2 regions of the Clostridium sp. DMHC 10 genome follow, and region 2 is predicted to be linked to the other one. Evidence: a T-box and tRNA genes for the amino acid it is inferred to sense, from the RefSeq annotation. Region 2 holds a T-box; the other holds one or more tRNA genes.
What was found. The T-box of region 2 lies ahead of AGR56_RS14870 (valine--tRNA ligase). A T-box ahead of a tRNA ligase gene usually reads a tRNA of that ligase, here a tRNA-Val.

Region 1: it encodes a tRNA-Val, which carries the amino acid that the T-box ahead of AGR56_RS14870 (valine--tRNA ligase) is inferred to sense. The anticodon was not compared.

The regions. Positions count from the first base shown of each region.
Region 1 is NZ_LGVB01000015.1:1,852,090-1,856,771, reverse strand. Features, by position in the region: partial or broken gene metK (methionine adenosyltransferase) at 256-1,432, opposite strand; SAM riboswitch class I at 1,498-1,597, opposite strand; tRNA gene AGR56_RS11005 (tRNA-Tyr) at 1,666-1,750, opposite strand; tRNA gene AGR56_RS11000 (tRNA-Thr) at 1,756-1,831, opposite strand; tRNA gene AGR56_RS10995 (tRNA-Val) at 1,847-1,922, opposite strand; tRNA gene AGR56_RS10990 (tRNA-Tyr) at 1,930-2,014, opposite strand; gene yyaC (spore protease YyaC) at 2,339-2,896, shown strand; gene AGR56_RS10980 (rod shape-determining protein) at 3,018-4,043, opposite strand; gene spoIIID (sporulation transcriptional regulator SpoIIID) at 4,144-4,398, opposite strand; gene AGR56_RS10970 (M23 family metallopeptidase) at 4,498-4,682, opposite strand, start outside.
Region 2 is NZ_LGVB01000015.1:2,664,996-2,669,677, forward strand. Features, by position in the region: partial or broken gene AGR56_RS14865 (folylpolyglutamate synthase/dihydrofolate synthase family protein) at 1-52, opposite strand, end outside; partial or broken gene AGR56_RS14870 (valine--tRNA ligase) at 137-2,780, opposite strand; T-box leader at 2,861-3,084, opposite strand; gene AGR56_RS22125 (hypothetical protein) at 3,237-3,524, shown strand; partial or broken gene AGR56_RS14880 (acyl-CoA dehydratase activase-related protein) at 4,088-4,682, opposite strand, start outside.

The DNA of each region.
Region 1 (4,682 bases), 810 kb from region 2:
ATAATTTTCTCAATTACCATCACTTTTATAATTTCATAAAAAATATGCCTTTCTTGAAATAAACAGTTTTATTATTTTAACTGTCTACCGCAAGATGGCATATCATAACATTAGTTTTCTTACACTTTTAAATTGTTTTGCTTACAGTGAAACTAGCTCAATTACAAACTATATGTGCACCATAATCCCTTGAAGATTGGTATTTTGGTACATAAATAGCTTAAATTTCACAGTAGTTTCACTATAACACCATATTTAAAATAATTTTTTTATTTCTTCAACCTTATTTAACTTTTCCCAAGGAACATCAATATCAGTTCTTCCAAAATGTCCATAAGCTGCTACTTGCTTATATATAGGTCTTCTAAGATCTAAATCCCTTATTATTGCTCCAGGTCTTAAATCAAAAACCTTTTGAACTATTTCAACTATTTTATCATCTGAAATTTTTCCTGTTCCAAAAGTATCAATTTCTATAGAAACAGGCTTTGCAACACCTATTGCATATGCAAGTTCAATTTCTAGCTTATCTGCAACACCTGCTGCCACAAGATTCTTAGCTACCCATCTTGCAGCATAAGCAGCAGATCTATCAACTTTTGTAGGGTCTTTTCCTGAAAAAGCTCCACCACCATGTCTACCATATCCACCGTAAGTATCAACGATTATCTTTCTTCCAGTAAGTCCTGAATCGCCTTGAGGTCCTCCAATAACAAATCTTCCCGTAGGATTTATATAATATTTAGTATCCTTATCTAGAAGCTCAGCAGGTATCACTGGTTTTATAATTTTCTCAATAACATCTTTTTCAATTTGTTCATGAGTTGCTTTTGGGCTATGCTGCGTCGATACAACTACAGCATCAATTCTTACAGGTTTATTATCATCATATTCAACAGTAACCTGAGTTTTACCATCTGGTCTTAGATAATCTATAGTGTTATCTTTTCTTACATCAGAAAGTCTCTTGGCAAGCTTATGAGCAAGAGCTATTGGCATTGGCATATATTCTGGTGTTTCATTTGTTGCAAAACCAAACATCATACCTTGGTCACCAGCACCTATTGCGTCTATTTTATCCATTTCACCTTTTTTTAGCCTCTAATGCTTCATCAACTCCCATTGCAATATCACTTGATTGTTCATCTATAGATGTAACAACAGCACACGTATCACAATCGAATCCATATTTAGCTCTTGTATATCCTATTTCCCTTATAGTCTTTCTCACAACACTTGGAATATCGACATAACAGTTAGTTGATATTTCACCCATTACATTAACAATTCCAGTTGTAACAGTTGTTTCACAAGCAACTCTAGCATTTTTATCTTTTTCAAGTAATGCATCTAATACAGCATCTGAAACTTGATCACATATTTTATCTGGATGACCTTCAGTTACAGACTCAGATGTAAATAATCTCTTCATTTAATATTCCTCCCTATAAAAAATTAAAGTCTCTTCAATAAGAAGAGACTTTTAAATTCAAATCTCTCTTATCTTGCAGGAAACTGCAGGAATTGGCACCTTAATGCACATGCACCGGTTGCCGGGTTTCATTGGGCCATTTCCCTCCACCTCTCTTGATAAGAGTCAAATAAATACTATTTACATTATATCATTTTTCAGTATAAAACAAAAGACACTATTGTGTCAATTAGTGGTGGAGGAAGATGGATTCGAACCATCGAAAGCTGAGCTAACAGATTTACAGTCTGCCCCCTTTGGCCACTCGGGAATTCCTCCACATTTGGTGCTGGCAGTAGGAATTGAACCCACAACCTACTGATTACAAGTCAGTTGCTCTACCAATTGAGCTATGCCAGCTTATTAAGTTTTATATGGTGGGCACTACAGGGCTCGAACCTGTGACCCTCTGCTTGTAAGGCAGATGCTCTCCCAGCTGAGCTAAGCGCCCATATTAATGGTGGAGGAAGATGGATTCGAACCATCGAAAGCTGAGCTAACAGATTTACAGTCTGCCCCCTTTGGCCACTCGGGAATTCCTCCACATTTAAATTAAGTTTTATCATCCGGCTTAAGGCTTCTCTCTCGCACCGACAAATAGTAGTATACCTTGATACTATAAAAAAATCAACGCTAATTATATACCATAATTTATAATTAACTTAAAATAAATACCTTTTTCTCGTTATTTCTCACTTTTATACATATAGTTATAATTCCTTATATGACATAAATTCTTAAGCCTCTAATAGCTTATTTAAAGATAAGTCAATTTAATTTCACTTAACAATATTTTTTCATTTATACTCATAAAAAAATAAATATTAATTAAAAAAGCCTCATATAGATTATTAGGAGGTGATTTTATTGAATAAAATAAGAACTTTATACAATGCTCCAATGTCCTATTATAAAATTTCCAATTTTCTACAAAAATATATAAATGATAACACAATAATTGTATGTATTGGAACAGATAGATGTATTGGAGATTGTCTTGGTCCCATGGTAGGCACAATGCTAAAAGAAAAATTCTTTCCTTTAAATGTCTATGGAACAATTTCCGATCCAATACATGCTCTAAATTTAGATAAGAGATTATCAGAAATTAAAAGCAAGCATATTTCATCAACAATCATTGGCATAGATGCTTGCCTAGGAGATGCTGAAAATATAGGTGAAATACAAATACGCGATTATGCAATACATCCAGGAAAAGGCGTTGGAAAATCACTTCCAGATGTAGGTGAAGTATCTATAATAGGAATAGTAGATTCATGCGAGAGTAATGAACTATTTACAAACAGAAATATACGCTTGAATTTAATATTTCAAATGTCAAAAACCATAACCCAAGCAATACTTCATTCCTATTATCTTTATATTAATTTTAACAATATAGCCTCAATTCCAAAGCAAAATTAACCCCTATTAATATGTATGTATTTTTATATAAAATTCTATAAACCAAAATAGAGAGATACATTCTCCCTATTTTGGTTATGCTTACAAAATTGTAAATATAACCAATTTTGCAAATCATCTATTATTCTATTAAAGTTATATCATCTACCGTTAAATCTAATTTATCTACATAGTCAAGAACTTTTCCAGTTCCTAAAGCCACACATGATATAGGATCTTCTGCAACATATACAGGTACTCTTGTAATTTCCTCAATAAGCTTATCTAAGCCATTTAGTAATGCTCCACCACCAGTCATAGTTATTCCTTTATCTGATATATCTGCTGCAAGTTCTGGTGGCGTTTTCTCAAGTACTGAATGGGCGCAATCAGCTATCGAATTTACAGCATCCTTAAGTGCTTCTCTCATCTCTTCTGAAGAAACCTCAACATTTTTAGGAAGACCTGTTATAAGGTCTCTTCCTCTAATTTCCATAGTTTCTTCCATTTCTTTTTTGTAGGCCGATCCAATATTTATTTTTAAGTCCTCCGCTGTTCTTTCACCAATCATTAATTTATGTTTTTTTCTTATGTATTTTATGATAGACTCATCAAACATATCTCCAGCTATCTTTATTGAACTTCTAACTACCATACCACCGAGCGAAATTACAGCTATATCTGTTGTACCACCACCAATGTCTATCACCATATTACCACTTGCTTTAGTAATATCAAGTCCAGCACCTATTGCTGCTGCTAATGGTTCTTCTATCAAGCAAACTTTCTTTGCTCCAGCATTGACAGCAGCATCTTTTACTGCTCTCTTTTCTACACCAGTAGCTTCACATGGAATACATATTACAATCTTAGGTGCAGACATTCTTCTTTTTCCGCAAGCTTTTTGTATAAAATGTTTAAGCATTTTCTCAGTTATATCATAATCAGAAATAACCCCATCTCTTAATGGACGTATTGCAACTATGTTTCCCGGTGTCCTTCCAATCATCTGCCTTGCTTCTTCTCCAACAGCTAAAACTTCATTTGTATTACGATTTATAGCAACAACAGACGGTTCCTTTAAAGTTATTCCTTTTCCTTTTAAGTATACAAGAACGGTAGCTGTACCTAAATCTATACCCATATCATTTCCTATACTAAAAAACATTCCTCTATTCACTCCATCTCCTACGTTTATTTTTTACAATTTAAACTATTTTTAGAAATACATAAAAGTACTTCTTTATATTATTATAGTAGGAATGTTTTTAACCTTCAATAGCTTTGTATTTCATTTTAGTAGCTTTACCACCTCTTATATGTCTTTCTGCTTTATTAAGTTCAAGTACGCCTTTAGCCATTTCGGCTATTTGAGGATTTATTTGAGGTAATCTCTCTGTCATATCCTTGTGTATAGTACTCTTACTTACACCAAATACTTTAGCAGTTTTCCTGATAGTAGCTTTAGATTCGATAATATATTTTGCAACTTCCATAACTCTTTCCTCAATGTAATCTTTCAAAGTTGCTGCCTCCTTAACCCTTCTATTTAATAAATATGCGCTTACAACATCATAAATTACTTTTGTAAATTCATTTATAACCTTTTAAAAATCAATTTTCTATTTTGTATTTAACATTTTTTCCGGATCAACAGCTAAATATGTTCCATCCTTTTGTTTTTGATCAATTTCAAAATAAACACAACTTGTATCTGTAAGTAATTTATTACTATAATTACTGTCACCTATTTTTCCTAAAACTTGACCTTGTTTAACACTGTCGTTTGTTTTTACACCTATGCTTT
Region 2 (4,682 bases):
TTCCAAATTTCAAAGTGCTGTGTATGTAACTCATAGTTTCTTCATAAGTCAAAAAAATCACCACCAAATTATATAATAATAAGTATATAGGCATACACCCATATACTTATTATATTGTAATAAATATTAATACATTTTACAAGGTATTTATTCTTTCTTCTACAGCGTTAAGCATCTTTTCATATTTTTCGCCTTTTGCCTTTTCTTCATCAACAACTGCTGCAGGTGCTTTTGATACAAATCCCTTATTAGAAAGTTTTTTATTAACTCTTTCAATTTCCTTAGTTAATCTTTCCTTTTCCTTATTTAATCTTTCAATTTCTTTCTCTCTATCTATAAGATCAAAAAGAGGTAGGAATATTTCTGCTCCTTTTGTAACTGCTGATACAGCATTTTCTGGCACATCATTTTTTGACTTTATAAACATAACTTCTACTGCAGAAGCTAATTTTTCGAAATAACTCCTTCCTTCTTCAAAAGCTTTCTTAGTCTCATCTCCTGCAAGTATTATTACCTTAGCTTTCTTTGAAGGTGGAACATTCATTTCGGCTCTTACATTTCTAATAGCTTTTATAGCTTCTATTACATAATTCATAGCCTCCTGAGCAGTCCCATCATTAAGCTTTTCATCATATTCCGGCCATTTAGAAATACTTATTGATTTACATTCACCACCAAGATGTTGATATATTTCTTCAGTTATATAAGGCATAACTGGGTGAAGTAATTTAAGACCTATTGTAAGAACATTATAAAGCACATTAAAGGCAACACCCTTAGCCTTTTCATCATCACCATACATTGCAGGTTTTACAAGTTCTATATACCAATCACAAAATTCATTCCACATAAAATCATAAACTTTTTGTGCTGCTATACCAAGCTCAAAATTTATCTATATTTTCAGTTACTTCCTTTGCAAGACTATTAGCCTCTGACATTATCCACTTATCAGCTAAAGTATACTCCTTGCAATCCTTGTATTTTTCCATTATATTCTTATCGAGATTCATTAATACAAATCTAGATGCATTCCATACCTTGTTTGCAAAATTTCTCGCTGCTTCAACCTTTTCAGTTTTATATCTTATGTCATTTCCTGCTGAATTTCCTACTATAAGAGTAAACCTAAGTGCATCAGCACCATATTCATCTATAACATCAAGTGGATCTACTCCATTTCCAAGTGATTTTGACATTTTTCTTCCTTCTGCATCTCTTACAAGTCCATGAATATATACATTTTCAAAAGGAATATCATTCATATTGTGAATTCCTGAGAATATCATTCTTGCTACCCAGAAGAAAATTATATCGTAACCTGTAACAAGTGTGTTTGTTGGGTAAAAATAATCCAAATCTTCAGTTTTGTCTGGCCACCCCAAAGTTGAAAAAGGCCAAAGTGCCGAACTAAACCAAGTGTCAAGAACATCTTTATCTTGCTCAATATTTTTGCTTTTACATTTACTGCACTCGCAAGGTGTTTCAACTGATACTGTTATCTCACCGCAATCCTTGCAATACCATACTGGAATTCTATGTCCCCACCAAAGTTGTCTTGATATGCACCAATCTTGAATATTTTCCATCCAATTATAATAAATCTTGTCAAATCTTTCTGGTACAAATTTAGTCTTTTTGTTTCTTACAGCTTCTATAGCAGGCTTTGCAAGTGATTCCATTTTTACATACCATTGTTTAGAAATCATTGGTTCAATTACATTCCCACATCTATCATGAGTACCAACGTTATGAACGTGTTCTCTAATTTTCACAAGTGAGCCTGCCTTTTTAAGATCTTCTACCATTAATTTTCTTGCTTCATATCTATCAAGTCCTGAATACTTTCCATAACCTTCTGCTATAGTTCCATCATTATTCAAAATAACTATTTCAGGGAGATTATGTCTCTTCCCAACCTGATAATCATTTGGATCATGTGCAGGTGTTATTTTAACTGCTCCTGTACCAAATTCCATATCAACATAATTATCTGCAATAATTGGTATTTTTCTACCTACAAGCGGAAGTATAAGAGTTTTTCCAACAAGATGAGTATATCTTTCATCCTTTGGATTTACTGCAACAGCTGTATCGCCAAGAAGTGTTTCTGGTCTTGTAGTAGCAATTTCAATACATTCATCGCTTCCTTCAACCTGATAGTTAATATGCCAGAAAAAACCTGATTGCTCTTCATATTCTATTTCAGCATCCGATAATGCAGTTTGGCATTTAGGACACCAATTTGTTATCCTGTTACCCTGATATATAAGACCTTCATCATATAATTTTACAAATACAGTTTTAACAGCTTTATTCAATTTTTCATCCATAGTAAAACTTTCTCTTGTAAAATCAGCTGAAACTCCCATCTTTTTAAGCTGAGTTCTTATTCTGCCTCTATATTCATTAGACCATTCATGTACTTTTTCTAAGAAGGCTTCTCTGCCAATTTCTTTTTTCTTAATTCCTTTTTTTAATAGTTCCTTTTCAACTTTAACTTCTGTAGCTATACTTGCATGATCTTCTCCTGGAAGCCATAATGTACAGTAACCCTGCATTCTTTTTGTTCTAATAAGAAAATCCTGAAGTGCATTATCAAGAGCATGCCCTAAATGCAGTTTTCCTGTTATATTTGGAGGTGGCATTACTATACTATATGGTTTTTTTGATTTATCTACTTTAGGTGTGAAAAAGCCCTCGCTTTCCCAATAATCATATATTCTTTGCTCAAATTCTTTAGGATTATACGTTTTTGCAATATTATTTGATTCATCCATATAAAAAATCTCCTTTCTTAATTGTGAAGTACATTGGAATTGTGTACTAAAAAATACAAATAAAAAAAACACAGCAATCCAAAAAGGACGACTGTGCGCGTTACCACCTTTATTCTTGAAATGTAACATTTATTTTCAAGCTCTCAATACATAACGGTGAGATTCACCGCTTCTATCTACTATAAATTTCAATAGAAGTGCTCCGAAGCTACCTTCAAAGTAATCCACATAGGAAGCCTTTCAGCAAGCTAACTTCCCTCTCTAGATGTTTTATACTTCTACTCCTCTTCATCTAAGCATCTTTATAAAATAACCATGTATATATTATAGACTATTTTAAACTTATGTCAATATATTTTAATATAAAATAGTGTAACACTTGTCTATTATTTTTTATACTCTAATATTAAGGTACTTAATTTACCACTTACGTGAGATTAGAAGAAGGTGTAAAAATTGAAAGAAAAAAAATGCCACACAAATGCTATTATAAGACTAGATGAATGTACTTTTCTTGGTAAAGGTCATAGTGGCAGTGTATATCTTATGAACGACGGCAGAGTCGTAAAAATATTTAAAAACCCAGAAACATGTAAAGAAGAATATTATGTATTAAAAAAGCTCATAAATGGTCCATATTATCCAAAACCATTTGAATTTCATAATCATTATATGATAAGGGAATATATCGGCGGAACAAATATATCAGAATATATCAATAAGCATGGTGTTTCAAAAAATTAATTATAGAGATCATTAATTTCCTATGTTATATAAAAGAAAATGGTTTTAAAAAAATAGATGTAAGATTTCCACATATATTTGTTCAAGAAAATACTTCAATAAAGGTCATAGATCCCAGAAATTCATATACCCAAAAAACCTATTACCCTAAACATCTCATTAGGGATTTAACAACCGTAAACTCACTCGATTTATTTTGGAATGTTTTAAAAGAAAAAAGACCTGACTTATTTAAAAAGTGGTATAGAAGAGTGAAAAAATAATATTTCCGCATATTAAATAAAGAGGTTATATCACTAAAATAATTATTTAATGATGAATAAAAAAGTTGTCAACCCTAAATCAGAGTACAGATAAGAGAGTACATTAAATGTCATATTACATTCGTTCAATAAGTTGAACATCATACTAGATTTTTTATATGACTTTAGATTTATTTGGCGTGAGGAGGATAAATAACCTTCACTATACTCTGTCATCTGTACTTCGTAATCTGATTTAATGGCTTAACAATTCTTATAAATTACGATTGAATTAATTTTTACAACAAATATTTACTTGTTTTACCTATTTCTAAAGGCTGCTATCTCTTGTTTTGAAGCTGTTTCAAGATTATTATCATTATTTAAATTCTTAAATGCTGTAGATAGCATAAGTTTTATTCTATTAAGCTGGTTGACTTCACTTGCACCTGGATCAAAATCTATAGGTGATATGTTAGCCTTAGGATACCTTCTTTTAAGTTCCTTAATCATACCTTTCCCAGTTACATGATTAGGCAAGCAGGCAAATGGTTGCATGCATATTATATTTTGTGTACCGCTTTCTATAAGTTCTACCATTTCTGCTGTAAGGAACCAACCCTCACCAGTCTGATTTCCAAGGGAAACTATATCAGACACTCCTTTTGCAAGTTCTTGTATAGCTTTAGGCGGCTCAAATCTTTTACTCTTAGCTAATGCAGCTTTCATAGGTTTTCTAAACCATTCTATAGCCTTAATCAAAAGATCACTAATAATTTTAGCTTTTTTTGAAGTACCTAAATACCTATTTTTGAAAGTCTCATTGTACGCACAATAAAATATAAAATCCATAAGATCAGGCATAACTGCTTCTGCACCTTCAGCCTCAATAGTATCTACAATATTATTGTTTGCT